4 regions of the Pseudomonas sp. Pdm06 genome follow, and region 2 is predicted to be linked to each of the others. Evidence: predicted binding sites of a transcription regulator. Region 2 holds the regulator's gene; each other region holds the start of a gene.
What was found. Region 2 encodes sigma-54, which starts transcription at its own class of promoters, with help from an activator protein. Its sites were predicted from a motif close to ANTGGCATNNANNTTGCTNT; they were not measured.
Positions count from the first base shown of each region.

Region 1: the regulator sigma-54 is predicted to act here: its motif matches at 1,447-1,466, upstream of IB266_RS15415 (circularly permuted type 2 ATP-grasp protein).
Region 3: the regulator sigma-54 is predicted to act here: its motif matches at 5,455-5,474, upstream of glnA (type I glutamate--ammonia ligase).
Region 4: the regulator sigma-54 is predicted to act here: its motif matches at 3,854-3,873, upstream of glnK (P-II family nitrogen regulator).

Region 1 is NZ_JACVAH010000008.1:213,864-221,045, forward strand. It holds gene IB266_RS15400 (START domain-containing protein) at 1-192, shown strand, start outside; gene IB266_RS15405 (hypothetical protein) at 333-569, shown strand; gene IB266_RS15410 (ribonuclease E inhibitor RraB) at 771-1,112, shown strand; gene IB266_RS15415 (circularly permuted type 2 ATP-grasp protein) at 1,498-2,907, shown strand; gene IB266_RS15420 (alpha-E domain-containing protein) at 2,917-3,867, shown strand; gene IB266_RS15425 (transglutaminase family protein) at 3,864-4,679, shown strand; gene IB266_RS15430 (c-type cytochrome) at 4,718-5,530, opposite strand; gene IB266_RS15435 (acetyl-CoA C-acetyltransferase) at 6,142-7,182, shown strand, end outside.
Region 2 is NZ_JACVAH010000007.1:61,970-69,151, forward strand. It holds gene IB266_RS13270 (ZIP family metal transporter) at 1-877, shown strand, start outside; gene IB266_RS13275 (HPr family phosphocarrier protein) at 1,082-1,357, opposite strand; gene rapZ (RNase adapter RapZ) at 1,373-2,230, opposite strand; gene ptsN (PTS IIA-like nitrogen regulatory protein PtsN) at 2,233-2,697, opposite strand; gene hpf (ribosome hibernation-promoting factor, HPF/YfiA family) at 2,710-3,018, opposite strand; gene IB266_RS13295 (RNA polymerase factor sigma-54) at 3,095-4,588, opposite strand; gene lptB (LPS export ABC transporter ATP-binding protein) at 4,753-5,478, opposite strand; gene lptA (lipopolysaccharide transport periplasmic protein LptA) at 5,478-6,023, opposite strand; gene lptC (LPS export ABC transporter periplasmic protein LptC) at 6,010-6,579, opposite strand; gene IB266_RS13315 (KdsC family phosphatase) at 6,587-7,111, opposite strand; gene IB266_RS13320 (KpsF/GutQ family sugar-phosphate isomerase) at 7,112-7,182, opposite strand, start outside.
Region 3 is NZ_JACVAH010000011.1:205,994-213,175, reverse strand. It holds gene IB266_RS19030 (glycogen/starch/alpha-glucan phosphorylase) at 1-908, opposite strand, end outside; gene IB266_RS19025 (YkgJ family cysteine cluster protein) at 1,164-1,601, shown strand; gene typA (translational GTPase TypA) at 1,827-3,647, opposite strand; gene thiI (tRNA uracil 4-sulfurtransferase ThiI) at 3,786-5,240, opposite strand; gene glnA (type I glutamate--ammonia ligase) at 5,569-6,975, shown strand; gene IB266_RS19005 (chorismate mutase) at 7,097-7,182, shown strand, end outside.
Region 4 is NZ_JACVAH010000015.1:73,871-81,052, reverse strand. It holds gene IB266_RS22695 (HAD family hydrolase) at 1-228, shown strand, start outside; gene sutA (transcriptional regulator SutA) at 882-1,205, opposite strand; gene IB266_RS22685 (secondary thiamine-phosphate synthase enzyme YjbQ) at 1,308-1,733, opposite strand; gene IB266_RS22680 (ammonium transporter) at 1,946-3,280, opposite strand; gene glnK (P-II family nitrogen regulator) at 3,314-3,652, opposite strand; gene IB266_RS22670 (accessory factor UbiK family protein) at 4,068-4,328, shown strand; gene IB266_RS22665 (methyl-accepting chemotaxis protein) at 4,382-6,022, opposite strand; gene IB266_RS22660 (cytochrome c) at 6,535-7,182, shown strand, end outside.

The sequences.
Region 1 (7,182 bases), on a different contig from region 2:
CAAGGTTTCGTACGGGTGGCCCAGGTCGATGGCTTCTGGAAATTCACGCCAAAGGGCGCGGACCAGATTGAAGTCGTTTATCAGGTCCACACCGAACCGGGTGGTGACGTGCCGTCCTGGCTGGCGAACAAGTTCGTGGTGGATGCGCCGTTCAACACCCTCAAGGCCCTGAAGGAACGCGCCGAAAAGTGATCGGCCAAGGCTGCACAAAGGAGACCGCCCCCGAGGCGGTCTTTTCATGTGTGCCGTCCAAGTACCCAGCGGAACGATTGTCCGCCCCTCAATGTCGAGATGAAGGTAAGCCCTGCCCTGAATTGATCAAGGAGACACTGATGCAAAAGTGGGAAATCACTTTCATTGACGATCACGGTGAAACCACCGTCGAGCAGTTCGACTATGACCACAAACCCACCATGGAGCAGGCCGCCCAACTGATCCGCGAAAGGCTGCTACCCGTGCTCAGCCAATTGGACCTCAACGATCTGGTTGACCGCACCGAAGATCCGACAGTCAAGAACCTCAAGTCCCAAAACAGTATCGAAATTCTCAGCATTACACCGATTTCATGAAACGGTGGCTGGTCTCGCTTGGCAGTGGCCACCACTTGCGGCTACTCTGCAATTGAGATCAGCGAAAGGATCGCCAAGGTCCGGTCTTGTCAGCTACATGCTTGTGTCCCGACGGCCATTTGATGCCGTATCGCTTGCAGCCTGAAGGCTTCACGCACGGGAAGACGGAAAGTCTATCCATCGGTTTTAGGAGGACGTTTCATGAGCACAGCCTATCAAGAAGACATCAGCACCAGCGTATTGCGCCGCATGAAAGAAGGCGGTTTCGATTTTTCCCGATTCCATCCCATTGAGTTCTACGCCATTTTCCCGGACGAGGAGCGGGCGCGCAGGGCGGCAGGTCATTTTCGGGGCGAATCGTTGAACGCGCAGATCAGTGCACGGGACGACGGGGCTTGGTCATTGGAACTGAGCCGGGTGATGTACGCCACTTACGATGATATTGGCGACTTCGAGCAAGACTTCGAGGCAGTTGTCGAACCCTTGGGGGGGGTTATCGAGGGTTGGGGCGTCAAGCAAGAGATCCGGCGCCTGCAGGCCTGACAGTCACTCACCGCAACCACAGCAACGGCTGACCTTTGTGTCGGCCGTTTTCATGTCTGACTTCCCAGGAATCCTGTGGGAGCGAGCTTGCTCGCGATGGCATCGACACATCCAACCTCGATGCAAGCTGACCCACCGCAATCACTCCCCCCAGGTTTTGTACCTAACTGTATCCAGACCAGGCCGCTTCGTTTTTCCATGGCTATGCTCAGGAGAGCGACGCCCCTGCGTCGCAATGAAGCGGGGGCAGCGGGTTGGGGGCATTTGCCGCACTATAAAAGTGCGCGGCCTCTCGGTGGAGATTCCAACCCTTTGATCATAAAGCGTTTATGCCGATGGCACGGGGCTTGCGAAGCCTTGCTGCCAGGGTGACAAGGAGCACGGCATGATCCGCAGCGGTTTTGATGAAATGTACGATGCCGACGGCCAGGTCCGCCCGCACTACCAGGCGTTTGCCCGCTGGCTGGCCGACACGCCTGACGAGCTTCTGGCGCAGCGCAGGCGCGAAGCCGACCTGTTGTTTCACCGTGCCGGCATTACGTTCACGCTCTACGGGGACGAGCAGGGGACCGAGCGCCTGATCCCGTTCGACACGATCCCGCGCAGCATCCCGGCCAGCGAATGGCGGGTGGTCGAACGTGGCTGCATCCAACGGGTCAAGGCGCTGAACATGTTCCTGGCCGACCTCTACCACGAACAGCGGATCATCCGGGCCGGCATCATCCCCGCCGAACAGGTGCTGGCCAACGAGCAATACCAACTGGCGATGCAAGGGCTCGATCTGCACCGTGACATCTACGCGCACATTTGCGGTGTCGACCTGGTACGCGACGGTGACGGCACCTATTACGTGCTCGAAGACAATCTGCGTACGCCCAGCGGCGTCAGCTACATGCTCGAAGACCGCAAGATGATGATGCGCCTGTTTCCCGAGCTGTTCGCCGCCCAGCGCATCGCCCCCATCGATCATTATCCGAATCTGCTGCTCGACACCCTGAAAAGCTCCAGTCCGCTGGACGACCCCAGCGTCGTGGTACTGACGCCGGGGCGTTTCAACAGTGCATTCTTCGAGCACGCATTCCTGGCCCGGGAGATGGGCGTGGAGTTGGTGGAAGGCGCTGACCTGTTCGTACGAGATGACAAAGTGTTCATGCGCACCACCGACGGGCCGAAGGCGGTGGATGTGATCTACCGTCGACTCGACGACGCGTTCCTCGATCCACTGGCCTTCAATCCGGATTCGATGCTCGGCGTACCGGGGCTGTTGTCCTCCTACCGTTCCGGCAACGTGGTGCTGGCCAATGCCATCGGCACGGGGGTGGCGGACGACAAGTCGGTGTATCCGTTTGTCACCGACATGATCCGTTTTTACCTGGACGAAGAGCCGATCCTGAAGAACGTTCCCACCTGGCAGTGCCGTAATCCTGCAGAGCTTTCCCATGTACTGGCGAATCTTCCCGACCTGGTGGTCAAGGAAACCCAGGGCTCCGGCGGGTATGGAATGCTGGTGGGGCCGGCCGCGACGACGGCGCAAATCGATGCCTTTCGCGAGCGGATCAAGGCCAAGCCGCACGCCTACATCGCCCAGCCGACGCTGTCGCTCTCGACGTGCCCGACCTTTGTCGAAAACGGCATCGCCCCGCGTCATATCGACTTGCGCCCGTTTGTGCTGGCCGGCCGTGAGACCCGCGTGGTCCCTGGCGGGCTGACACGAGTGGCGCTGCGCGAAGGCTCCCTGGTGGTGAACTCATCCCAGGGTGGCGGTACCAAGGACACTTGGGTGGTCGAGGATTGAGGAGCTGCCATGCTGAGTAGAACCGCCTCGGACCTGTACTGGATGTCGCGCTACCTGGAGCGGGCGGAAAACCTCGCGCGGATGCTCGACGTCAGTTATTCGTTGTCACTGATGCCCCAGGATGGGCGTGGCGACGGCCTGCACGAACTGGCCATGCCATTGCTGATCACTGGCACGCTGGACGATTACCGGGAGCGACACGGCGATCTGCACGCCGAGCGCCTGCTGCATTTTTTTGCCCTGGAAGCGGCCAACCCGGCCAGCATCTACAGCTGTCTCGGTTCCGCGCGAGCCAGTGCCCATGCGGTACGTGGCCGAATCACCGCCGACATGTGGGAAAACATCAACGCCACCTGGCTGGAAATTCGCGGTATCGGCGAGCAAGGCTTGAATCGCTACGGCATGAGCCGGTTCTGCGAGTGGATCAAGGAGCGCTCGCATCTGTTTCGTGGCGCGACCTACGGCACCATCATGCGTAACGACGCGTTCCGGTTCATTCGCCTGGGGACCTTTATCGAAAGGGCCGACAACACCCTGCGCTTGCTCGATGCCCGCTACGAAATGGCCGGCGACCAGGCCGACGCAGTCAGCGACGGCACGGCCCACGCCTACTACCAATGGAGCGCCTTGTTGCGGGCCTTGTCGTCCTTCGAGGCCTACACCGAGATCTACCGTGAGGCCCCGGGCGCTCGTCATGTGGCTGAGTTGCTGCTGTTGCGCGCCGACGTGCCGCGCTCGCTGCGTGCCTGTACCGAAGAAATCGACCAGATCCTCGCGAGCCTGCCGGGCACCAACGGTCGGCAGGCGCAACGGCTGGCGGCGGAAATGGACGCACGCCTGCGCTACACCGGCATCAACGAAATCCTCGACGGGGGCCTGCATGCCTGGCTCACCGAATTCATCCCACTGGTCCGTGAACTGGGCAACGCCATTCACAGTTCCTACCTGGAGGTCATATGAGACTCTCGATCAGCCACGAAACGGCCTACCACTATGAAGATCAGGTTCGCGCCAGCATCCAGTACCTGCGCCTGACGCCCCACGACAGCGAACGCCAGCATGTGCTGAGCTGGCAGCTTGATTTGCCTCGGCCGGTGCGGGCGCAACTGGATCCGTTTGGCAACATCCTGCATGTGCTGACCCTGGATGAACCCCACGAAACGGTCATCATCGGTGCCCGTGGACAGGTGGATATCGATCCGTTGCGCGAAGCCGAACACGAGAGCCAGTCGGCGCTGCCATTCCTGCGCTTCACCCGGCTGACCGAGGCGGACGAGGCCCTTCGAGCCTTCGCTGCGCAGCAGTGCCAGCAGCGTCGCGACCGCACCGCGTTGATCGACCTGATGCATGGCTTGAACCAGCACATGATCTACACCCCTGGCACCACCGCAGTCGAGACCAGTGCAGCCCAGGCGTTCGCCGGTCGTAGCGGGGTGTGCCAGGACCATACCCATGCCTTCCTGGCCTGCGCTCGTAGCCTGGGCGTGCCGGCGCGGTATGTGTCGGGTTATCTGTTCAGCGAAGAGAGGGAGCACCTGGCGAGCCATGCCTGGGCAGAAGCCTGGCTGGACGACGCCTGGTACAGCTTCGACGTGACCAACCAACTGGCTCGCCCGGAGCGCCACCTGAAACTGGCCGTGGGCCTGGATTACCTGGACGCCTGCCCAGTGCGTGGCATGCGCCGCGGCGGCGGTGGCGAGCAGATGCATGCCAGGATGATCGAGACCCCCGGCACCCCCGGTACCCCAGTGATTGCTGTGCAACTCCAGTAACCGCCTGGCGAACAAGCTCCCTCGCCACAAAAGCGATCTCATGGAGTCAGCGGCTGCTTGCGTCCCGCCATATGCTTCAAGTAACCCACCAGCAAATCCAGCTCCGATTCCGGCAACACCGCTACCGAGAACCCGGGCATCTTGCCCTGGGGCCAGCGTCGCAGGGCTTGCGGGTCGCGGATGTAGCGCTTGAGGAAGTCCCCGGAGAAGTATTCGGTGGGATTGAAAGGAATGTTCAGGTCAGGGCCGAACTGTGCATCGCCAGCGCCATTGAGCCGATGACACGCCAGGCAATTCTTCTGGAACAGCGCGAAACCTTTATTGATCGGGTCGTCCTTGGCCAGGTTGGGCGCTGGTAGCAGGGCTGGAAAGCGTTCAGCCACCGCCGACAGGCGCTTGATGCTTGCCACCGCATAGGGCCATTGTTCCGGGCTGATGCGGCCTGCCTGAGGGTCGGTCCAGACCAGATAGAAAGGCCCGGCACTGGACTTGCCTTCCCCCAGCGACGGCCACGGCTTGGCCGGGTCCTCGATCGCCAGCCAGGCCCGGGCCCCGCTCTTGTTGAGTAATGGCGCCGCGGGCATCTCGGCAGCGAAGCCGTCCAGGGCAACGGCCTGCAGGTGGTCGTCCGGCTGGATGCCCGGCAACAGGGACGTCAGCCGCACGGCTCGATAACTCATGGGTTTCTTGTAGGAAACATCCTCAGCAATCTCGACCGTTTGAGCGTCCGGATGCTTGAGCAGTTCTTCGGTTTGCCAGGTGCGCGTGCTCGCGCCCAACTCCAGCACCAGTTGCGCGGCATAAAGGGGCGTGCTGAGCAGCAACGCCCCGAACACAATGAGAGCTTTCAAGTCGATCGCCTTCCATGTCGAGGGGGTGGCCGCAAAGGTTGGCACAGCCATCGCAGCTCGAACAGTGAACCCATCACATTTTTTGGCGACACAACGTATTGGATGAAGCAGGTGCCCCCGCGCAGGATTCAGCCAATCACCTTGGTGATATTCGGCAAAATCAACAGCAGCGTCGTGGCAAAGAGAATGAGTCCGGCTTGACGAACTTTCGAATGTTTGAACATGGCTGATCCGCCTTTTTTGTTATGTCCTGAAAACCAGCCTGCATATCCATGATGGCTGGCGTTGCACTTCCTGTTCCGACAAGCGCCTCGGCAAAACCCGACGACTAACTTGTACAAGGATTACATTAGGGGCCGCGGCCGCCTTGGCTTAGATCCAATTCGTATCAACTGGGTACTTATCGCGATTAAAACAGCATGAGGCCTATTGCCACCTTCCTGCCGGCCCTTTTGCTAGACAGCTTGCCCTCCTGAATCGGTTAACCCGATAGCTCGCTACCGTTCGTCTGAGCGTGGTCGTCAACGCCATTGAGCGCTGTGGTCATTGAATCCGGCGCCGCTGGGCTTATGGTTGGAGGCGTCGCATTACCCCGTGGTTTCGAGGATGTCATGACCCAAGCTTTGATTTTCGACGCATTACGCACGCCTCGTGGCAAGGGCAAGGCTGATGGCGCCCTGCACAGCGTCAAGCCGGTGAACCTGATGGGGGGCCTGCTCAGTGCCTTGCGCCAGCGCATGGATTTGGACACCAGCCAGGTCGACGACATCGTGCTCGGTTGCGTGACGCCCGTGGGCGAGCAGGGTGCCGATATCGCCAAGACTGCTGCGTTGGTGGCCAATTGGGATGTCAGCGTGGCGGGGGTGCAACTCAATCGTTTTTGCGCCTCGGGCCTGGAAGCGGTGAACCTGGCGGCGATGAAGGTGCGTTCCGGGTTCGAAGACCTGGTGGTGGCCGGCGGCGTCGAATCCATGTCCCGGGTGCCCATGGGCAGCGATGGCGGTGCATGGGCGCTGGACCCGCAATCCAACCTGCAGGGTCACTTCATTCCCCAGGGCATCGGCGCCGACCTGATCGCCACCCTGGAAGGCTTCAGCCGCGAGGACGTCGACCGCTACGCACTGCACTCCCAGCAAAAAGCGGCACGCGCCCGGGCCGACGGTTCGTTCGATAAATCCCTGGTCGCCGTGCGGGACCAGAATGGCATCGTGTTGCTGGACCACGATGAATTCATCCGCGCCGACTCCACCCTCGAAGGCCTGGGCAAGCTCAAGCCGAGTTTCGAAGCCATGGGCCAGATGGGCTTCGACGGCACGGCGCTGCGGGTCTACAGCCATGTCGAACGCATCCATCATGTGCACACGCCGGGCAACAGTTCCGGCATCGTCGACGGCGCGGCGCTGATGTTGATCGGTTCCGAAGCCAAGGGGCGCGCCATGGGCCTGCAACCCCGGGCCCGGATCGTCGCCACGGCCGTCACCAGTACCGACCCGACCATCATGCTCACCGGCCCGGCGCCGGCCACCCGCAAGGCCCTGGCCAAGGCCGGGCTGCGGGTGGAAGACATCGACCTGTTCGAAGTCAACGAAGCCTTCGCCTCGGTGGTGCTCAAGTTCATCCGGGACATGGCCATCGACCCCGCCAAGGTCAAC
Region 2 (7,182 bases):
ACTGGCGATTGGAAGCGGACGGATGTTCCGCTATGCCTTGGGGTCATTGCTGCTGTTGGCCGGGATGACGTTGTTGGCGGCCCAGGGCCTGGCGTGGCTGGACCTGGAGCCCAGGTTGCTGCGAGCCCTTCAGGGCGGCGGACTTTGTGCCTTGGGCACCGCGCTGGGGGCTGTGCCGGTGCTGGTCATCCGGCGCATGCCCCAGGCCGTGAGCGATTCGCTGCTGGGCTTCGGGGCCGGGGTGATGCTCGCGGCCACGGCGTTTTCGCTGATCGTGCCGGGCATTGCCGCGGCCGAGCAGTTGGGATTCACGCCTTGGGCGGCCAGCGGCCTTATCTGCTTTGGCATTCTGTCGGGGGCGTTCGGGCTGTACCTGGTGGACCGCAAGGTCTCGGCCAGCCCCGAAAGGCTGGTGGCGGCGCCGGGACGCCCGATCATCGCGCCGCGGATCTGGTTGTTCGTGTTCGCCATCATCGCCCACAACATTCCAGAAGGCATGGCGGTGGGCGTGTCGGCGGGCGGCGGCATGCCGGATGCCGACAGCCTGGCGATGGGCATCGCCTTGCAGGATGTCCCTGAAGGGCTGGTGATCGCGCTGGTGCTGGCCACGGCGGGCATGTCGCGGGTCAGGGCGTTTCTGATTGGCGCGGCGTCAGGGCTGGTCGAGCCCGTGTTCGCGCTGCTGTGCGCCTGGTTGGTGAGCCTGGCCGAGATGCTCTTGCCCCTGGGCCTGGCGTTGGCGGCTGGGGCGATGCTGCTGGTGGTGACCCATGAGGTCATTCCCGAATCCCGCCGCAATGGTCACGAGAAACTGGCGAGCCTGGGGTTGTTGGTGGGGTTTTGCCTGATGATGGTGCTGGATACGGCGTTGGCGTGATGCAGGTCTGCGGGGAGTGGGCTTGTGGCAAGGGGCTTTTGTGGCGAGGGAGCTTGCTCCCGTTGGGCTGCGAAGCAGCCCCTTGTTTCATCACGGCGATGCGGCGTATGGCGGTTTACGACTGCTTCGCAGTCGAGCGGGAGCAAGCTCCCTCGCCACAAAAGCCAGCTCTGTCAACCCAACAAGCTCGCCTGGCTTGGGCCGTTATTCGCCTTCGTCGAAGTATCGGTTGATCAGGTCTACCAAGGCATTCATCGCTTCCTGCGCCTGATCCCCTTCAGTGCTCAGGTGGATCTTGGTGCCCTTGCCGGCGGCGAGCATCATCATTGCCATGATGCTTTTGCCGTCGACCGTGGACTCCGGCGTGCGGCCGACCCTGATGGTGGTGTCCTTGAACTGTCCCGCGACTCCGACAAACTTGGCCGACGCTCGGGCATGCAAACCCAGCTTGTTGATGATTTCAATTTCCTGAGCAGGCATCGCGGTGTGAATCCTTTAGCTGAGGTCGCGGTGGCGAACCTGGACATTCTTCAGGGATTGTTGCAGGAGCTGACCCAGGCGTTCGGTCAGGTAGACGGAGCGGTGGTGACCGCCGGTACAGCCGATGGCGATCGTGACATAGGCGCGATTGCTCGCGGCAAAGCGGGGTAGCCATTTGAGCAGGTAGCTGGAGATGTCCTGGTACATTTCCTCGACGTCCGGCTGTGCGGCCAGGTAGTCGATCACCGGCTGATCGAGCCCGGACTGCTCGCGCAGTTCCGGTTTCCAATAAGGGTTGGGCAGGCAACGCACATCGAACACCAGGTCGGCGTCTACCGGCATGCCACGCTTGAAGCCGAACGACTCCACCAGGAACGCCGTGCCCGGCTCCGGTTGGTTCAGCAGGCGCAGCTTGATCGTGTCGCGCAACTGATACAGGTTCAGGTGCGTGGTGTTGACCTTCAGGTCCGCCAGGTCGGCGATCGGCCCCAACAGCTGGCTTTCATCCTCGATGGCTTCGGCCAGGGAGCGGTTGGCGTTGCTCAACGGGTGACGCCGGCGGGTTTCGGAAAAACGCTTGAGCAGCGTCTCCTCATCGGCATCCAGGTACAACACATCGCATTGAATATGCCGGCTGCGCACTTCCTCGAGCAGTTCGGGAAAGCGCGACAGGTGGCTCGGCAGGTTGCGCGCATCGATGGACACCGCCACCAGCGGCTGCGCCAGCTCGGTGTGGATCAGGGCGCGCTCGGCCAGTTCCGGCAGCAGGCCGGCGGGGAGGTTGTCGATGCAATAGTAGCCGCTGTCCTCAAGCACGTTGAGGGCCGTGCTTTTACCGGAGCCGGAGCGGCCACTGACGATGATCATGCGCATGTTTAATGACCGTTCTGCTCGTCCAGGACCACCTGGTACAGAGCTTCGTTACTCGGCGCGCTGCGCAGTTTTTCGCGCACTTCCTTGCGGTCCAGCATGCTGGCGATCTGGCGCAGCAGCTCGAGGTGCGCATCGGTCGCCGCTTCCGGAACCAGCAATACGAACAGCAGGTCGACCGGGGCGCCGTCGATGGCGTCGAAATCTATGGGGGCTTCAAGGTGCAACAGTGCGCTGATGGGCGCGGTACAACCCTTGAGGCGGCAATGGGGAATGGCGATGCCGTTGCCAAAACCGGTGGAACCGAGTTTTTCACGGGCAACCAGCGCCTCGAAGACGTCCTGCATTCCCAGATCCGGTACCTCGCGGTGGATCAGGTTGGCAGTTTGTTCGAGGGCTTTCTTTTTACTGCCGCCCGGCGCGTTCACTAGGGAACGGCCGGGGGTCAGGATGGTTTCTAGTCGGATCATGGATTGGGGGGGTTAACGACCGGTCGCGCCCTGGAGGAGGCTCTGGGTCTTTTCCTTATGCTTTTTGAGTTGGCGATCCAGCTTGTCGGTCAGCAGGTCAATCGCGGCATACATGTCTGTGTGCTCTGCGTTGGCGACCACTTCTCCGCCGGGGATATGCAGCGTGGCTTCGATTTTCTGCAGCAGCTTCTCGACGTTCATCGTGACTTGCACGTTGGTGATCTTGTCGAAATGCCTCTCCAACCGGTCGAGTTTTTCGCCGATGTAGGTGCGCAGGGGTTCGGTCACTTCCAGTTGGTGTCCACTGATGTTGACTTGCATACAGCTTCTCCTTCGTTGCCAGTGCATAAAGCGGCAGGCAGAAATGCCTGCCACTGGAACGCTGTGGCGTGGCCTGTTACATCAACCGCTTGCGTTCGCTCGAAGGCGCGATCCCGAGGGATTCGCGGTATTTGGCGACGGTACGGCGGGCCACCTGAATGCCTTGTGCCTCCAGTAAACCAGCGATCTTGCTGTCACTCAACGGCTTTTTCTGATTTTCCGCGGCCACCAGTTTTTTGATGATCGCGCGGATGGCCGTGGACGAGCATTCGCCGCCTTCGGAGGTACTGACATGGCTGGAGAAAAAGTATTTCAATTCATAGATGCCCCGGGGGGTATGCATGAATTTCTGGGTGGTCACCCGGGAAATCGTCGACTCGTGCATGCCCACTGCCTCGGCAATGTCATGCAGGACCAACGGTTTCATCGCCTCATCGCCGTACTCCAGGAAGCCGCGCTGATGCTCGACGATCTGGGTGGCCACTTTCATCAGGGTTTCGTTGCGGCTCTGCAGGCTCTTGATGAACCAGCGGGCCTCCTGCAACTGGTTGCGCATGAAGGTGTTGTCGGCGCTGGTGTCGGCGCGCTTGACGAAGCCGGCGTACTGGGCGTTGACCCGCAGCTTGGGCACCGACTCCTGGTTGAGCTCCACCAGCCAGCGATCGTTGTGCTTGCGCACGATCACATCGGGGACCACGTACTCAGGTTCAGTGGATTCGATCTGCGAGCCGGGGCGCGGGTTGAGGCTCTGTACCAGCTCGATGACCTGGCGCAGCTCATCTTCCTTGAGCTTCATGCGCCGCATCAACTGGCTGTAGTCGCGACCGCCCAGCAGGTCGATGTAATCGGTGACCAATCGCTTGGCTTCGGCCAGCCATGGCGTCTTGGCAGACAACTGGCGCAGTTGCAGCAGCAGGCACTCGCCCAGGTTGCGGGCGCCGATGCCGGCCGGTTCGAATTGCTGGATGCGATGGAGGACGGCTTCGATCTCGTCCAGCTCGATGTCGAGTTCGGGGTCGAAGGCTTCGAGGATCTCTTCGAGGGTCTCGTCCAGGTAGCCCTGGTTGTTGATGCAGTCGATCAGGGTGACCGCGATCAAGCGATCGGTGTCGGACATCGGCGCCAGGTTCAGTTGCCACAGCAGGTGGCTTTGCAGGCTTTCGCCGGCCGAGGTGCGGGTGGTGAAGTCCCACTCGTCGTCATCGCTGCTGGGCAGGTTGCTGGCGCTGGTCTGGTAGACGTCTTCCCAGGCCGTGTCCACGGGCAGCTCGTTGGGGATGCGCTCGTTCCATTCGCCATCCTCGAGGTTATCCACCGTCGGGGCGGTTTCCTGGTAGGACGGTTCCGGGATCTCGGTATTGGTCTTCTGCTCGACGTTGTCGGCCAGCGGGTCGGTGTTATCGAAGTCGTCGCCTTCTTCCTGGCGTTCGAGCATCGGATTGGACTCCAGGGCCTCCTGGATTTCCTGTTGCAGGTCCAGGGTCGACAATTGGAGCAGGCGGATGGCCTGTTGCAGCTGCGGTGTCATCGTCAGCTGCTGGCCCATTCTCAAGACTAGCGATGGTTTCATGGCAGGGGCTTAACACCTTATTCGCCGGCGCACATGCGCCATCCACTACAGGGCGCCGGAGCGCCAAACTTAAGCAAATTATATGCCTGAAACCGAAGTGTTTGCCTAGAGCGTCGCCATAATAAAATTAAACGACGCCCGGGCAATTCGCCAGACACGTGTGCTTACAGGCGGAACTCATGGCCCAGGTACACTTCCTTGACCAGGTCGTTGGCCAGGATCGCGGCGGAGTCACCTTCGGCGATCAATTGGCCGTCATTGACAATGTAGGCGGTTTCGCAGATATCCAGGGTCTCGCGCACGTTGTGGTCGGTGATCAGCACGCCGATGCCCTTGGCCTTGAGGTGATGGATGATCTGCTTGATGTCGCCCACCGAGATCGGGTCCACGCCGGCGAACGGTTCGTCGAGCAGGATGAACTTCGGTGCGGTGGCCAGGGCGCGGGCAATTTCCACACGGCGCCGTTCGCCACCCGACAGGCTCATGCCCAGGTTGTCGCGAATGTGGTTGATGTGGAATTCCTGCAGCAGGCTTTCCAGCTCCTGGCGACGGCCGGCCTTGTCGAGCTCCTTACGGGTCTCGAGGATCGCCATGATGTTGTCGGCAACCGACAGTTTGCGGAAGATCGACGCTTCTTGCGGCAAATAGCCGATGCCGGCCTTCGCCCGGCCATGCATCGGCTGGTGGCTGACATCCAGGTCGTCGATCAGTACGCGACCCTGATCGGCCTGGACCAGGCCGACGATCATATAGAAGCAGGTGGTCTTGCCCGCGCCATTGGGGCCGAGCAGGCCGACGATCTGGCCGCTGTCGATGGACAGGCTGACATCACGCACGACTTGCCGGCTCTTGTAGCTCTTGGCCAAGTGCTGAGCTTTCAGAGTTGCCATTACTGGGCCTTTTGCTCGGTTTTCTTTTTAGGCTGGATCACCATATCGATCCGCGGACGCTGCTCGGTCACCTTGCTGCCGGTGGCACGGCCGGCGCTGGCCAGTTTCTTGACGGTGTCGTAGACGATTTTCTCGCCCTGGGTGACGTTGTTGTCCTTGTCGACGACCTTGGCACGGTCGATCAGGACCACGCGATCCTGGGAGGCGTGGTATTGGATGGTGACCCCGTAGCCCTGTACCGGCTTGGTGTCGCCCGCGGTTTGCATCTGCTCGAAATAGGCCAGGTTGCCCACCGAGGTCACTACATCGATATCGCCGGCCGGGGTACGGGTGATGGTCACGGTGTTGCCGGTGACCTTCATCGAACCCTGGGTGATGATCACATCACCTTTATAGGTGGCGACGCCATTCTTGTCGTCGAGTTGGGCGTCGTCGGCCTGGATGCGGATAGGCTGGTCGCGGTCGTTGGGAAGAGCCCAGGCGCTCGCGCTTCCCAGTGCTGCGCCCAGACTGAGCAAAATAGGGAGGGTTTTAGCGAGCTTCATACTGTCCTCTTACGTTCGATAGCAGGTGTATCCTGCTTTCCTTCAAATACGCTTTCATTCCCGTGCCGGTCGATACACCCCCGGCGCCGTCGATTCTAACGGGTTGCTCGGTCTGCGCATATTCTTGCTGTGGGAACACGGTCATGCGTGTGCTGGTGATGATGGTCGTGCGGTTTTTCTCGTCGGTTCGGGCGACGCGTACCGAGTCGATCAGCTCCACTTCGGTGCCGCCGGAATTGACTTCGGCGTGCTCGCTCTGCACGTGCCACGGGAATTCGGTGCCGCGGAACATGTTCAGGTCCGGCTTGGTGACCAGCGTAATGTCAGTGGCCTTTACGTGGTCAACCTTGTCGGACGTCATCTCATATTGCACTTTGCCGTCGGGCAGGTACTGCAGGGTATGGGTGTTGGTCGCGTACCAGTCGATCCGTTCCTCGACCTGGGCCGCAGGCTGGTCGAGAAACCGTTCCGGGCTGATGTTCCAATAGCCCACCGCGGCGAAAATCGCTGCGATACAGGCAAACACCACAATGGTGCGAATCTTTTTGCTCAGCATAAATGGCTCACAGGTACGCGGCGTTGGCCGCTTCGAGGCGGCCCTGGGCGCGCAGGATCAGTTCACAGAATTCGCGGGCAGCACCTTCGCCGCCTCGCGCCGTGGTGATGCCGTGGGCATGCTCGCGCACGAAGCTGGCCGCGTTGGCGACCGCCATGCCCAGGCCGACCCGGCGAATCACCGGCAGGTCTGGCAGGTCGTCACCGAGGTAGGCCACCTGTTCATAGCTTAGGTTGAGTTGACCCAGAAGCTCGTCCAGCACCACCAGTTTGTCTTCGCGCCCCTGGTAAAGGTGCGGGATGCCGAGGTTCTTCGCACGCCGTTCGACCACCGGGGTCTTGCGGCCGCTGATGATAGCCGTCTGTACGCCGGCGGCCATCAACATCTTGATGCCTTGGCCGTCGAGGGTGTTGAAGGTCTTGAATTCGCTGCCGTCTTCGAGGAAGTACAGGCGGCCGTCGGTCAGCACGCCGTCCACATCGAACACGGCCAGCTTGATGGCTTTGCCACGTTGCAACAGGTCTGTGTTCATTTACATGACTCCCGCACGCAGCAGATCGTGCATGTTCAGGGCGCCCACCGGCCGGTCTTCGTCATCGACGA
Region 3 (7,182 bases), on a different contig from region 2:
CGCCGCAGCAAGTCCTGCAACGAGGCGGCGACAAAGAAATATTCCTGGCGCAGGCGCAATTCCTGGCCGGCTTCGGTGCTGTCGGCCGGATAGAGGACGCGGGAAATACTTTCGGCCCGAGCCACTTCCGCCACCGCGCCCAAGTGGTCGCCGGCGTTGAAGCGCTCCAGGTGCAAGTCTTCCACGGCCCGGGCGCGCCACAGACGCAGGGTGTTGACGCTGGCACCGCGCCAACCCACCACCGGCGTGTCGTAGGCGATGGCCCGCACGGTTTCGGCCGGGGACCAGACTTGCCGGGTCTTGCCGGCCTCATCGGTCACGGTCTCGACGCTGCCGCCAAAACCGATCGGGTAGACCACCTCCGGCCGCTCGAACTCCCACGGGTTGCCGAAATCCAGCCAATGCTCGGTCTGCTCCTGCTGCCAGCCATCGACAATCGCCTGGCGGAACAGGCCGTGCTCATAACGAATGCCGTAGCCATGGCCAGCGATGCCCAGTGTGGACATGCTTTCCATGAAACATGCCGCCAAGCGGCCAAGACCACCGTTGCCCAGCGCCGCATCGGGTTCGAGCAAACGGATGCGCTCCAGGTCCACGCCCAGCTCGGTCAGGGCCTCACGCGCGGTGTCCAGCAGGCCAAGGTTGCTCAGGCTGTCGTAGAGCAAGCGGCCGATGAGGAATTCCAGGGAGAGGTAATAGACGCGCTTCTGGCCCTTGCGGTAGATCTGCCGCGTGTGGTCCATCCAGTGTTCGACCATGTGGTCGCGGGCGGCCAGGGCAATGGCTTCGAACCAATCGTGATCAAACGCATGATCCGGGTCCTTGCCGACGGCGTAAGTGAGTTTGGTCAACACGGCGTCGCGAAATGCCGCAACTTCAGCTTCGCGAACAAGTGGTTCTTGAGTCATTGATGAGACCTCGAACGAGCATGGAATTGTCTGAGCCTAGTCGGTCTGACAGACGGTACAGGCTCTTGGTTCGGTGGATTCCCCCGAGTGTCGGAGAATCGTCGCCAGAGAGTTGCCGGATGGGCAAATGAATGCAGGGGCCGTGCCGGTCCTCGAGCGTTTTAGCGCAGATGAAAAAAAAACCGGCAGATGGTCGTTCAAAATTTCACCAGTCCCGGTATGATCGCGCGCCCTGATGCATGCTGGTAAACCGTGATGATGAAGCCCAACCTGATCGCCGCCGCGGAGATCGACCGACTCGATACCTGGGCCAAGTACTCCGCCCCGATGTGCGGTTCCTGCGTATCGAGCTGCTGCACGCTGCCGGTGGAGGCCAAGATCAAGGACCTGATCCGCATCGGCATCGTCGATGAGTTCGAACTGGGCGACCCGCCGAAGAACATCGCCAAGCGCCTGCAAAAGGAAGGGATCGTCGAGCGCTACAACCAGAAGTCGGAAATTTTCACGCTCCAGCGCATGAGCAACAACGATTGCCTTTATCTGGACCGCAAGAGCCGGTTGTGCACCATTTACGAGAAGCGCCCGGACACCTGCCGCAACCATCCGCGGATTGGGCCACGGCCGGGGTATTGTGCCTACAAGCCCAAGGAAGTGGAGCGCGAGCGGAATCCGCGGACGTTGGACAAATTCTGATCGACTGCGGGTTCAGCGGTGCCTGAGCCGACGCCATCGCGAGCAAGCTCGCTCCCACAGGGGATTCCTGTCGGACACAACATCTGTACCCACTGCAAATCCACTGTGGGAGCGAGCTTGCTCGCGATAGGGCCCTGACAGGCGCTACATCACTTCCAGGCATAAAAAACGCCCCTGATCTCACAATCAGGGGCGTTTTTTTTCAGCCGCTAACTAAGTCGAAACTCAGTTGCCGCTTTTCTTGGCAGCGCGGGTACGCTCGCTTTCGCCAAGGATTTTCTTACGCAGGCGAATCGACTTAGGCGTCACTTCGCACAATTCGTCTTCCTGTACGAACTCCAGCGCTTGCTCCAGGGTGAACTTGACCGGCGGAACCAGGGCGATGGTTTCGTCCTTGCCCGAAGCACGCATGTTGTCGAGCTTCTTGCCTTTGGTCGGGTTCACGCCCAGGTCGTTGTCGCGGCTGTTCAGGCCGACGATTTGACCTTCGTAGATATCCTGGCCGTGCTCGACGAACAGCTTGCCGCGCGCTTGCAGGGTTTCCAGCGAGTAGGTCAGGGCCTTGCCGGTCGCAACCGATACCAGCACGCCGTTCTGACGGCCGGACATGTCGCCGGACTTCATCACGTCGTAACGATCGAAGATCGAGGTCAGGATGCCGCCACCGGAGGTCAGGGTCAGGAACTCGTTACGGAAACCGATCAGGCCACGGGCCGGGATGTTGTACTCAAGGCGCACACGGCCCTTGCCATCCGGAACCATGTTGGTCAGGTCGCCTTTACGCAGGCCCATTTGCTCCATGATCGCGCCCTGGGATTCTTCCGGCAGGTCGATGGTCACGTTTTCGTACGGTTCGTGCTTGACGCCATCAACCATGCGGATGATCACTTCAGGACGACCCACGCCCATTTCGAAGCCTTCGCGACGCATGGTTTCGATCAGTACCGAGAGGTGCAGCTCACCACGGCCGGACACTTTGAACTTGTCGGCCGAGTCGCCTTCTTCAACGCGCAGGGCAACGTTGTAGAGCAGCTCTTTGTCCAGGCGTTCCTTGATGTTACGGCTGGTCACGAACTTGCCTTCTTTACCGCAGAATGGCGAGTCGTTGACCTGGAAGGTCATGGAAACGGTTGGCTCGTCGACGGTCAACGGCTTCATCGCTTCGACGTTCAGTGGGTCGCACAGGGTGTCGGAGATGAACAGTTGCTCGAAGCCGCTGATGCAGACGATGTCGCCGGCCGCAGCTTCTTCAACGTCGATGCGGTGCAGGCCGTGGTGACCCATCAGCTTGAGGATACGACCGTTGCGCTTCTTGCCGTCGGCGTCGATGGCAACCACCGGGGTGTTCGGCTTGATGCGACCACGGGCGATACGGCCAACACCGATCACACCCAGGAAGCTGTTGTAGTCCAGTGCCGAGATCTGCATCTGGAACGGACCGTCACGGTCGACTTTCGGCGCTGGTACGTCGTCGACGATCGACTGGTACAGCGGGGTCATGTCTTCAGCCATGGCAGTGTGGTCCAGACCGGCAATGCCGTTCAGGGCCGAGGCGTAGACGACTTTGAAGTCCAGCTGTTCTTCGGTGGCACCCAGGTTGTCGAACAGGTCGAAGATCTGGTCCAGAACCCAGTCCGGACGCGCGCCTGGACGGTCAACCTTGTTGATGACCACGATCGGACGCAGGCCGGCTTCGAACGCCTTCTTGGTCACGAAACGGGTTTGCGGCATAGGGCCGTCTTGAGCGTCAACCAGCAGCAGCACGGAGTCGACCATCGACATCACGCGCTCTACTTCACCACCGAAGTCGGCGTGGCCCGGGGTGTCCACGATGTTGATGTGGTAGCCGTTCCAGTTGATGGCGGTGTTTTTCGCCAGGATGGTAATACCGCGCTCTTTTTCCTGGTCGTTGGAGTCCATCACGCGCTCGTCGTTGAGCTCGTTGCGCTCCAGGGTGCCGGATTGACGCAAGAGTTTGTCTACCAGGGTGGTCTTACCATGGTCAACGTGAGCAATGATGGCGATGTTGCGTAGATTTTCGATCACTTGTGTATCTCGATCAGAGGATTCGGTGTGCTGACAGGTCGTGGCAGCGATTTACGTTGAGTCCGACAAAGCCGTTACAGCCTGTCGGCGGCGTCGGGGGGCCGGTGACGCAGGCCACAGGCAAACAGCCCCGGGCACTTAGCTCGGTCGATAAACGCGCACATTGGCATGCCCCTCACTGAGCAAATGGTGGGCATGCAGGCGACTCATCACGCCTTTGTCGCAATACAGCAGGTACTGGCGAGTAGGGTCCAGTTCCTTGAAACGCGCGTTCACGGCATAGAACGGCATCGTTTTTACCTCGATGCCGGCGACACTCAGCGGGTCGTCTTCAGCGTCATCCGGGTGGCGGATGTCGATGATGATCTGACCGGCCAGCGCTTCGCCGACTTCTTCAATCTTGATGTCCTGGCCCAATTCGTCGATGACGCGATCGATCGGCACCAGCCTGGCGTTTTCGAGCGCTCGCTCGAGTACCGCCATGTCGAATTCTTTCTCTTCGTGCTCCACCCGCCCGCGCTTGGCCGCCGTCTTCGGATTGACCGAGATGACGCCGCAGTATTCCGGCATGTGCCGGGCAAACTCGGCGGTGCCGATTTCGTTGGCCTGGTCGATGATGTCCTGCTTGTGGCTGGCGATCAGTGGACGCAAGACCAGCTTCTCGGTCACGCAGTCGATCACCGACAGGTTCGGCAACGTCTGGCTCGACACCTGGGAGATCGCCTCGCCGGTCACCAGCGCATCGATTTGCAGGCGGTCGGCAATTCGTGAAGCGGCGCGCAACATCATACGCTTCAAAATGACGCCCATATGACTGTTATCGACTTTGCCGAGAATCTCGCCCAGGACTTCCTCGAACGGCACACTCACAAATAACACGCGTTGAGAGCTGCCGTACTTCTTCCAGATGAAGTGCGCCACTTCCATCACGCCCAATTCATGGGCACGCCCGCCGAGGTTGAAGAAGCAGAAATGGCTCATCAACCCGCGACGCATGATCTGGTAGGCGGCCACCGTGGAGTCGAAGCCACCGGACATCAGCACCAGGGTCTGCTCCAGCGAACCCAGCGGATAACCGCCGATGCTGTTGTGCTGGCTGTGGATCACGAACAACCGCTGGTCGCGAATTTCGATGCGCACTTCGATTTCCGGGTCTTTCAACGAAATACCGGCCGCGCTGCATTGCCGGCGCAACTGGCTGCCGACGAACTTCTCCACATCCATCGAGCTGAACGCGTGCTTGCCGGCACGCTTGCAACGCACCGAAAAGATCTTGCCGGCCAGTGCGTCACCATAATGAAGCATGCACTTGGCAAGGATGTCGTCGAAATCCCCCAGCGGGTATTCATCGACTTGCAAAAAATGCGCGATGCCCGGCATGCAACTCAGGCGCTCGGTCATTTCCTTCAGGAGCTTGGGTTCGCTGACACGGGTTTCCAGTTCGAGGTTGTCCCACACGCCATTCACCACCACGGCCGGATCCAGGTCTCGGAGCACGGCACGGATGTTCTTGGCCAACTGGCGGATGAAACGCATCCGTACCGGGCGGCTCTTGATGGTGATCTCGGGGAAGACTTTTACGATTAGTTTCATGAAAACAGCGCGCGAACGGCCAGCCGAAAAAGGGGGGCGCGGATTATAGCGGAAATTGCTCAAGGTTTAACCAGTTAATGTGCAGATGGTTTTACGCGCACCAAAACAGGTCATTATCGATTGGCGACGCCACATTGCAGTGCGTTATTGTCGGACAATCTTTGATTTACGCCTTTAAAAGCGTGTATTTGGTGCAAAAAACCCATGCTGGGGCACTGGCATGCAATTTGCTCCCTTGTGAGGCAGGTTGCCTTGGCAGAGTATTCGCGCCGGCATCACCCATATCTAAGGGCACTCCACTACCCGCCCGAAGCCACCCGGAGGACATATGTCGAAGTCGGTTCAACTCATCAAAGATCATGACGTCAAGTGGATTGATCTGCGCTTCACTGACACCAAAGGTACTCAACATCACGTGACCATGCCGGCCCGTGATGCGCTGGACGACGAATTCTTTGAAATCGGGAAAATGTTCGACGGCTCCTCCATCTCTGGCTGGAAAGGCATCGAAGCCTCCGACATGATCCTGATGCCGGACGACGAAACCGCCGTCCTGGACCCGTTCACCGAAGAGCCGACCCTGATCCTGGTCTGCGACATCATCGAACCTTCGACCATGCAAGGCTATGACCGCGACCCACGCGCCATCGCCCACCGCGCCGAGGAATACCTGAAGTCCACCGGTATCGGCGACACCGCCTTCTTCGGTCCTGAGCCTGAGTTCTTCATCTTCGACTCGGTCAAGTTCAAGTCCGACATCTCCGGCTCCATGTTCAAGATCTTCTCCGAACAAGGCTCGTGGATGTCCGACCAGGACGTGGAAGGCGGTAACAAAGGTCACCGTCCAGGCATCAAAGGCGGTTACTTCCCGGTTCCACCGTTCGACTTCGACCACGAAATCCGTACCTCCATGTGCAACGCACTGGAAGAAATGGGCCAGACCGTCGAAGTTCACCACCACGAAGTGGCGACTGCCGGCCAGAACGAAATCGGCGTGAAATTCAACACGCTGGTCAAGAAGGCTGACGAAGTACAGACCCTCAAGTACTGCGTACACAACGTTGCTGACGCTTACGGCCGCACCGCGACCTTCATGCCGAAGCCTCTGTACGGCGACAACGGTTCGGGCATGCACGTTCACATGTCGATCTCCAAGGACGGCAAGAACACCTTCGCAGGCGAAGGCTATGCCGGTCTGTCGGACACTGCCCTGTACTTCATCGGCGGTATCATCAAGCACGGTAAGGCCCTGAACGGCTTCACCAACCCGTCGACCAACTCCTACAAGCGTCTGGTACCAGGCTTCGAAGCCCCGGTCATGCTGGCCTACTCGGCTCGCAACCGTTCCGCCTCGATCCGTATTCCTTACGTGAACAGCCCTAAAGCCCGCCGTATCGAAGCACGCTTCCCGGATCCGGCTGCCAACCCGTACCTGGCCTTCGCTGCACTGATGATGGCCGGCCTGGACGGTATCCAGAACAAGATCCACCCTGGCGATGCCGCTGACAAAAACCTGTATGACCTGCCGCCTGAAGAGGCCAAGGAAATCCCACAGGTGTGTGGCAGCTTGAAAGAAGCCCTGGAAGAGCTGGACAAGGGCCGTGCATTCCTGACCAAAGGCGGCGTATTCAGCGATGACTTCATCGACGCTTACATCGCACTGAAAAGCGAAGAAGAAATCAAGGTTCGCACCTTCGTACACCCACTGGAATATGAGCTGTACTACAGCTGCTGATCCGGTAGCGCCGCCACGCACGGCGTGAAATAAAGAAAGGCCTCCCTCGGGAGGCCTTTTTTATGGGCGCAGGTTACGTGCATGATGCCCCGTAGCCCCCCCATAGAAGACGAGACTGCCCATGACTTTGCGCTTCAAGCTCTGCCTTGCCCTGTCTGCCGCGCTGCTGGCCTCCACCGCCGCAGCCGCCTCGACCTCGACTCCCGC
Region 4 (7,182 bases), on a different contig from region 2:
CGATTGTTCCACGAAGCCCTGCAGCGCGGCGGCGCCACGGCACAGACCGCTGTGCACGTTGGCGATCACCCGGGCGACGACATCGCCGGCGCCCAACAGGCCGGCCTGCGCGCGGTGTGGTTCAACCCGGCAGGCAAGCCCTGGAATGCCGACCATGCGCCGGACGCGGAAATTCGCAGCCTGACCGAACTGCCGGGGCTGTTGGCGGGTTGGCATAGCCAACCCTGAACCCTGCCTCACAGCCGCCAAAGCCCCTCTGTGGGAGCGGCTATGTCCCGCAGCTCCCCGCCCGACAAAGAAACCTGTGGGAGCGAGCTTGCTCGCGAAGGCGGCGGCACATCCAACATCAATGCCAACAGACCCACCGCTATCGCGAGCAAGCTCGCTCCCACCCTGGAGCGGCTGTGTCCCGCAGTTCCCCGCCCGGCAAAGAAACCTGTGGGAGCGAGCTTGCTCGCGATGACGACGGCACATCCAACATCAATGCCAACAGACCCACCGCTATCGCGAGCAAGCTCGCTCCTACCCTGGAGCGGCTGTGTCCCGCAGTTCCCCGCCCGGCAAAGAAACCTGTGGGAGCGAGCTTGCTCGCGATGACGACGGCACATCCACATCAATGCCAACAGACCCACCGCTATCGCGAGCAAGCTCGCTCCCACCCTGGAGCGGCTGTGTCCCGCAGCTCCCCGCCCACCAAAAAAACCTGTGGGAGCGAGCTTGCTCGCGATGACGGCGGCACATCCAACATCAATGCCAACAGACCCACCGCTATCGCGAGCAAGCTCGCTCCCACAGGGACTGCGCCTGGCCCGGAGTAGAGTTGCGCCCATGAAAAAGCCCGCAGCGACGGCGGGCTTTTTCAGCAAGCAAGAAGCCGATACTCAGATAGGGCGGCTGCCGTACTTGTTGTCAGGCTTCTTGGGTGGATCAGCGACCACGTTGGCTTCCACTTCCTGCACCTTACCGCCCCTGGCCAGGAACTCCTCCATGGCCTTGGCGAGCGCATCACGCTCCTTGTTCTTGGCCTCTACGCTCGGCAACTCGTCGACCGACACCGCGGCCTTGGCCTTGCCCTTGGCGGTAGGTGCCGGAACGTCGGCGCCATCGTCTTCGGCAACGTCTTCAGCCGCCACTTCAAGGCCTTCTTCGGTCTCGTCTTCGTCGCCTACTTCGAGGTCGTCGTTTTCCAGATCATCGTCGCTCATGTTCTACCTCATGACTTGCGAAAAGCAGATTAGTTATAGCCCAGCTTCGCCATCTGTTCGAAGGCTGCCAGAAAAAATTCAACATCCGCTGGCAATCAGCGGTTATGCCCCTTCACCGTACAAGGTGGCGAGGACTTTACGAGCACCGCCGTGATCACGGTGCTCGCCCAGATAAACACCTTGCCAGGTTCCCAATGCCAGCCGTCCCGCCGTAACCGGCAGGCTGAGCTGGCAACCGAGCACACTGGCCTTGAAGTGCGCCGGGAGGTCGTCCAAGCCTTCGTCGTTGTGCTCATAGCCGGCTGTTCCTTGTGGGATCAGCCGATTGAAAAATCGTTCGAAGTCTCGACGTACCGCCGGATCGGCGTTCTCGTTGATGGTCAACGAGGCCGAGGTATGCTGCAGCCACAGATGCAACAGACCGACACGACACGCCTGGAGGTCAGGCAGGCCGGCCAGCAACTCGTCCGTCACCAGATGAAAGCCCCGGGGCCTTGCCCGCAGGGTTATCAGCGTCTGTTGCCACATACAGATCTCCGCACGTTCGGCGCGCATTCTAGCGCGCTCTGGGAAAAAACAAAGGCCCTAATATTCTTGCTTCGGTGTAAGCCTTTGGCGGTATAAAAACCCATGTCGCATCCACAACAAAAGGCGTCGGAAAAACCGCCGTACCTTGTGAGCAATGACAAACTCCAGACAAAAAAATGCCCGGCGAACCGGGCATTTTTTGTTGCGTGTGCTTACAGGTTGTAGCCACGCTCGTTGTGCTGGGCCAGATCCAGGCCCACAGCTTCTTCTTCCTCGGTGACACGCAGACCCATGACAGCGTCCAGGACCTTGAGGATGATGAAGGTGACGATCGCGGTGTAGACCACCGTGAAACCCACGCCCTTGAATTGAATCCACACTTGCGCGCCGATATCGGTCACGGTGCCGAAGCCACCCAAGGCCGGTGCGGCGAACACACCGGTCAGGATCGCGCCGAGAATACCGCCGATGCCATGCACGCCGAAGGCATCCAGGGAGTCGTCATAACCGAGCTTGCGCTTGAGGGTGGTGGCGCAGAAGAAGCACACCACGCCCGCCGCCAGGCCGATGACCAGGGCGCCCATCGGGCCCACGGTGCCGGCAGCCGGGGTGATTGCAACCAGGCCGGCCACCACGCCCGAGGCAATGCCCAGCGCGCTTGGCTTGCCGTGGGTGATCCACTCGGCAAACATCCAGCCCAGTGCCGCCGCAGCGGTAGCGATCTGGGTCACCAGCATCGCCATGCCGGCAGTGCCGTTGGCGGCGACAGCGGAACCGGCGTTGAAGCCGAACCAGCCGACCCACAGCATGGCCGCGCCCATCAGAGTGTAACCCAGGTTATGCGGCGCCATTGGCGTGGTCGGGAAGCCTTTGCGCTTGCCCAATACCAGGCACGCCACCAGGCCGGCGATACCAGCGTTGATGTGCACCACGGTGCCGCCAGCGAAGTCCAGCACGCCCCAATCCCACATCAGGCCGCCATTGCCGGACCAGACCATGTGCGCAATCGGTGCATACACCAGGGTGAACCACACGCCCATGAAGATCAGCATGGCGGAGAACTTCATCCGCTCGGCAAATGCACCGACGATCAGGGCCGGGGTAATGATGGCGAACGTCATCTGGAAGGTGATGAACACCGCTTCAGGGAACAGCGCCGCCGGGCCGGTCAGGCTGGCTGGCGTGACACCTGCCAGGAACGCTTTGCCGAAACCGCCAATGAAGGAGTTGAAGTTGACGACGCCCTGCTCCATGCCGGTGGTGTCGAACGCGATGCTGTAGCCATAGATGACCCACAGGATGCTGATCAGACCGGTAATGGCAAAGCACTGCATCATCACGGAAAGAATGTTCTTCGAACGGACCATGCCGCCGTAGAACAGCGCCAATCCGGGGATGGTCATGAACAGTACAAGAATCGTGGCCGTGAGCATCCAGGCGGTGTCGCCGGAGTTCAGGACAGGGGCTGCCGCTTCTTCTGCCATGGCCAGGCCAGGCATTGCGAAGGACAACAGGGCTCCTAGCCCTGCGAATTTACGCAGAGTCATATTGTTTTCTCCTGGGGCGTTGGGTTTGGCGGCTTAGATAGCGTCGGTATCGGTTTCGCCGGTACGGATGCGGATAGCCTGTTCCAGATTGACCACAAAGATCTTCCCGTCACCGATCTTGCCGGTGTTGGCGGCCTTGGTGATTGCCTCGATCACCCGGTCCAGATCCTTGTCGTCAATGGCGACATCGATCTTCACCTTGGGCAGGAAATCGACCACGTACTCCGCGCCGCGATACAGCTCGGTGTGGCCCTTCTGCCGACCGAAGCCTTTGACCTCAGTAACGGTAATGCCCTGCACGCCGATCTCGGACAACGACTCGCGCACGTCGTCCAACTTGAACGGCTTGATGATGGCAGTGACTAGCTTCATGAAACTTTCTCCCGAATTGGTGGACTTGCCCCAGGAAAACAAACCCGACTCAAGTCTAAGCGCAGTGCCTGGCTTTGTAACGCGTCGTCGGCCCAAGTTGCCCGACAGGTGCCAGTTAACCGATCCTGACGAAACTCCCCGTTCCGCCTGCTGCACTGCATTCGTCACAGCGACTGCATCAGTGCATGGGTCATCAGCCTCTAAGCAGAAACCTTGCCATCTGCACCCAAACCCTCTGATTTCAGCCCCTTGGCCACCGGCTCGACGTGCACCGCACCACGAACCGCAGCGATACGCACAACAACAGTGCAGCGCCGCCCGGCTCCATGCGCGAAAAGCGTGCATCCCTGGCTGACGAATTGACTATAGACACTGCGTGGTACACTGCCCGCCATCGTTTCCAGGACACCTGCACATGCTTGCGCCCAAAGACCTCCTCGACGCCCTGAGCGGCCACGCCTCCCGTATCTTGAGTGGCGACACGCCGCTGCCCAAAAGCGAAATCGAAAGCCAGTTCAAGGCCCTGCTGCAAAGCGGCTTCAGCAAGCTGGACCTGGTAAGCCGGGAAGAATTCGACAGCCAGATGGTCGTGCTGGCCCGGACCCGAGCGCGGCTCGAGAGTTTGGAGGCCAAGGTCGCTGAGCTGGAAGCGCGATTGGCTCCAGCCCAGGAATAAGCCGCGCGCCTGCGACATACGCCCGGTAACCCAGGCGTATTCAACCTGAAGGGTCAGAGACGGAAACGGCCAACCAGGCTATTGAATGACAGGGCCAGGTTGGACAGCTCCTGGCTCGAAGCATTGGTCTGGTTCGCCCCGGCCGCAGTCTGGGTCGAGAGATCCTGGATATTCACCAGGTTGCGATCGACCTCGCGGGCCACATGGGCCTGCTCCTCGGACGCCGTGGCAATCACCAGGTTACGGTCATTGATCTGCGAGATGCCGTCGGCGATCTGCTCCAGCGCCTCGCCAGTGGCCCGGGCCAGGCCCTGGGTCTCGGTCACCAGCGCCTGGCTCTTGCCCATCGCATCAACCGCACTGTCGGCACGGTCCTGTACCGCGTGGATCATGCTCTCGATTTCACCGGTTGACGCCTGGGTGCGGGCCGCCAGGGCGCGAACCTCATCGGCCACCACGGCAAAACCGCGGCCCTGCTCCCCGGCGCGTGCCGCCTCGATGGCCGCGTTGAGCGCCAACAGGTTGGTCTGTTCAGCGATCCCGCGGATCACATCCAGCACCTTGCCAATATCGCGCACCTGCACGGCAAGATCCCTGACCAGCCCGGTGGACGCGGTGATTTCCTGGGTTGCCGTATTGATCGCCTGCACCGCGCTACGGGCCTGATCACGCCCTTCGCTGGCTTGTGAGCTGGTCGATTGCGAAGCCTGTGAAGTGGAGACCGCGTTGCGGGCCACTTCCTCGACCGCGGAAGTCATCTCGGTCACGGCCGTGGCAGCCTGCTGGATTTCATCATTCTGTCGGATCAAGGCACGACTGCCATCATCGGTGACCGCCGTCAGCTCCTCGGCGGCGGAAGCCAATTGGTCCGAAGCGCTGGCAATCTGCTGGATGGTGGTCTTCAAACTCGTCTGCATGTCACCCAGGGCCTTGAGCAACTGGCCGGCCTCGTCGCGACTGTTGCTGGTGATGTGCTGAGTGAGGTCGCCCTGGGCGATGCGTTGTGCGCAATCGACCGCCACGGCAATCGGTCGACTGATCAGGCGACTGATAAACATGCCCAACAGCAGCGCAGCGATAAACGCCACGACGATGCCGCTGTACAACACGGTCTTGGCCGTCACCTCCTGCTGCGTGGCGGCCTTGGCGTCTTCGCTGATCTGACGGTCATTGGAGTCGATCATGATGGTCAACTGGTCCATCACCTTGCGATAAGTCTTCTGCAAGTCACCGAGCAACAGGGTGCGGCCGTTTTCCAGGTCGCCAGCCGCCATCATCGCCACGTACTGCTGCACAATGGCCTGGTAGACCGGCCAATCGCGGGCCATCTGATCGCCGGCGATGCGCTCGTCTTCAGCCAGATTGCCTTTGCGGTAATCGGCGAAAGCCTTTTCGCTGGCCAACTGATTGGCTTTCATCGAAGCGAGAAACTCATCCTTCATGCTCTGCGGAGCATTGCCGGCGGTAGCGACATACAGCCGGTACATGTCGCGCGTCTGGCCGACCGCCTTGGTCTTGGTCTGCGACGTATTGGCGACCGAGACCAGGTTGTTGTTGAACACTCCCTGCAAACGCGTCGACAGCGCGGAAACCCCACTGACGCCAAGCATGCCCACGGCGAGCGTTATCAGGGCGCAGAGGAAAAACGAGGTGATCAATTTGGTCGATAGTTTTGCGTCGTTGAGCCAGTTCATCGGTGGATCCTCATGGGATGCTGGTCCAGCAGCCCGGTCATGTGTGCATTTCCCTGCCCCGCGTAACGCCAGGTTAAGGGCCTGTGTCCTGATTCCATCGCCGCTCGGGTTCGTCTGCCGACCGGGCATCGTTGGCGTGCCGCTTGATGGTTTTCTCGTCACGACGTCGTACAACATCACGAAAATGTAAGCCACACCCCTCTGTTCACCCTCAATCCGGATGAAGCATTTTCCTTTCTTTCTTGCCCGTCTCGCTGACGATGATTTTGCTCATCAATTTCTGAAAAGCCCGTACTAGAGCCGTTCAATAAAAACAAACAGATAGTAGCTCTTAGCCATAATCGTTGCAAAATGTTACATCATGTGAAATCTTTATCGCAACGCAAGACATCGTACAACTATGAAAATTTAACGAGCCGAGCCAAAGGCCACGCGTCGAAATCCATGAGGAGTGACACATGTATCCGCAGAGGAGGGATCAGCCATTGCCCGGCGTGGGCAAGGTGAAGTCCATGATGAATATGCTCGCGGGCGGCCTGGTCCTGATGACGGTCAGCCTGGCGACCCACGGCGAGACACTCGACACCAGCGCTTCGCCCGGCAAGCGGCTGGCGGTGGCCGCCGATTGCGTGGCCTGCCATAGCACCGTCGGTGGCAAGCCCTTTGCCGGCGGTTACCCACTCAACTCGCCGATGGGCACCCTCTACTCGACCAACATCACCCCTTCCAGGAGCGCCGGCATCGGCCAGTACACGCAGGCAGACTTCGCCCGCGCCGTGCGCGACGGTGTAACCCCGGACGGCACCCACCTGTACCCAGCGATGCCCTACACCTCCTACGCAAAGATGACCGACAGCGACGTCGCCGCCCTGTACCAGTACTTCATGGATGAAGTCGCGCCGGTGGATACGCCCAGCCCCAAGACCGAGCTCGACTTTCCGTTCAATATCCGCGCCTCGATGCTCGGCTGGAACGCCTTGTTCCATAGCCAGAAACGCTTCGAGGCGGATCCGGGCAAGTCCGCGCAGGTCAATCGCGGCGACTACCTGGTCAATGCACTGGCCCACTGCGACACCTGCCATACCCCACGCAATGTCCTGATGGCGGCGGATAACGCCAAGGCGCTTTCCGGTGGCTCATTGGGGGCCTGGTACGCCCCG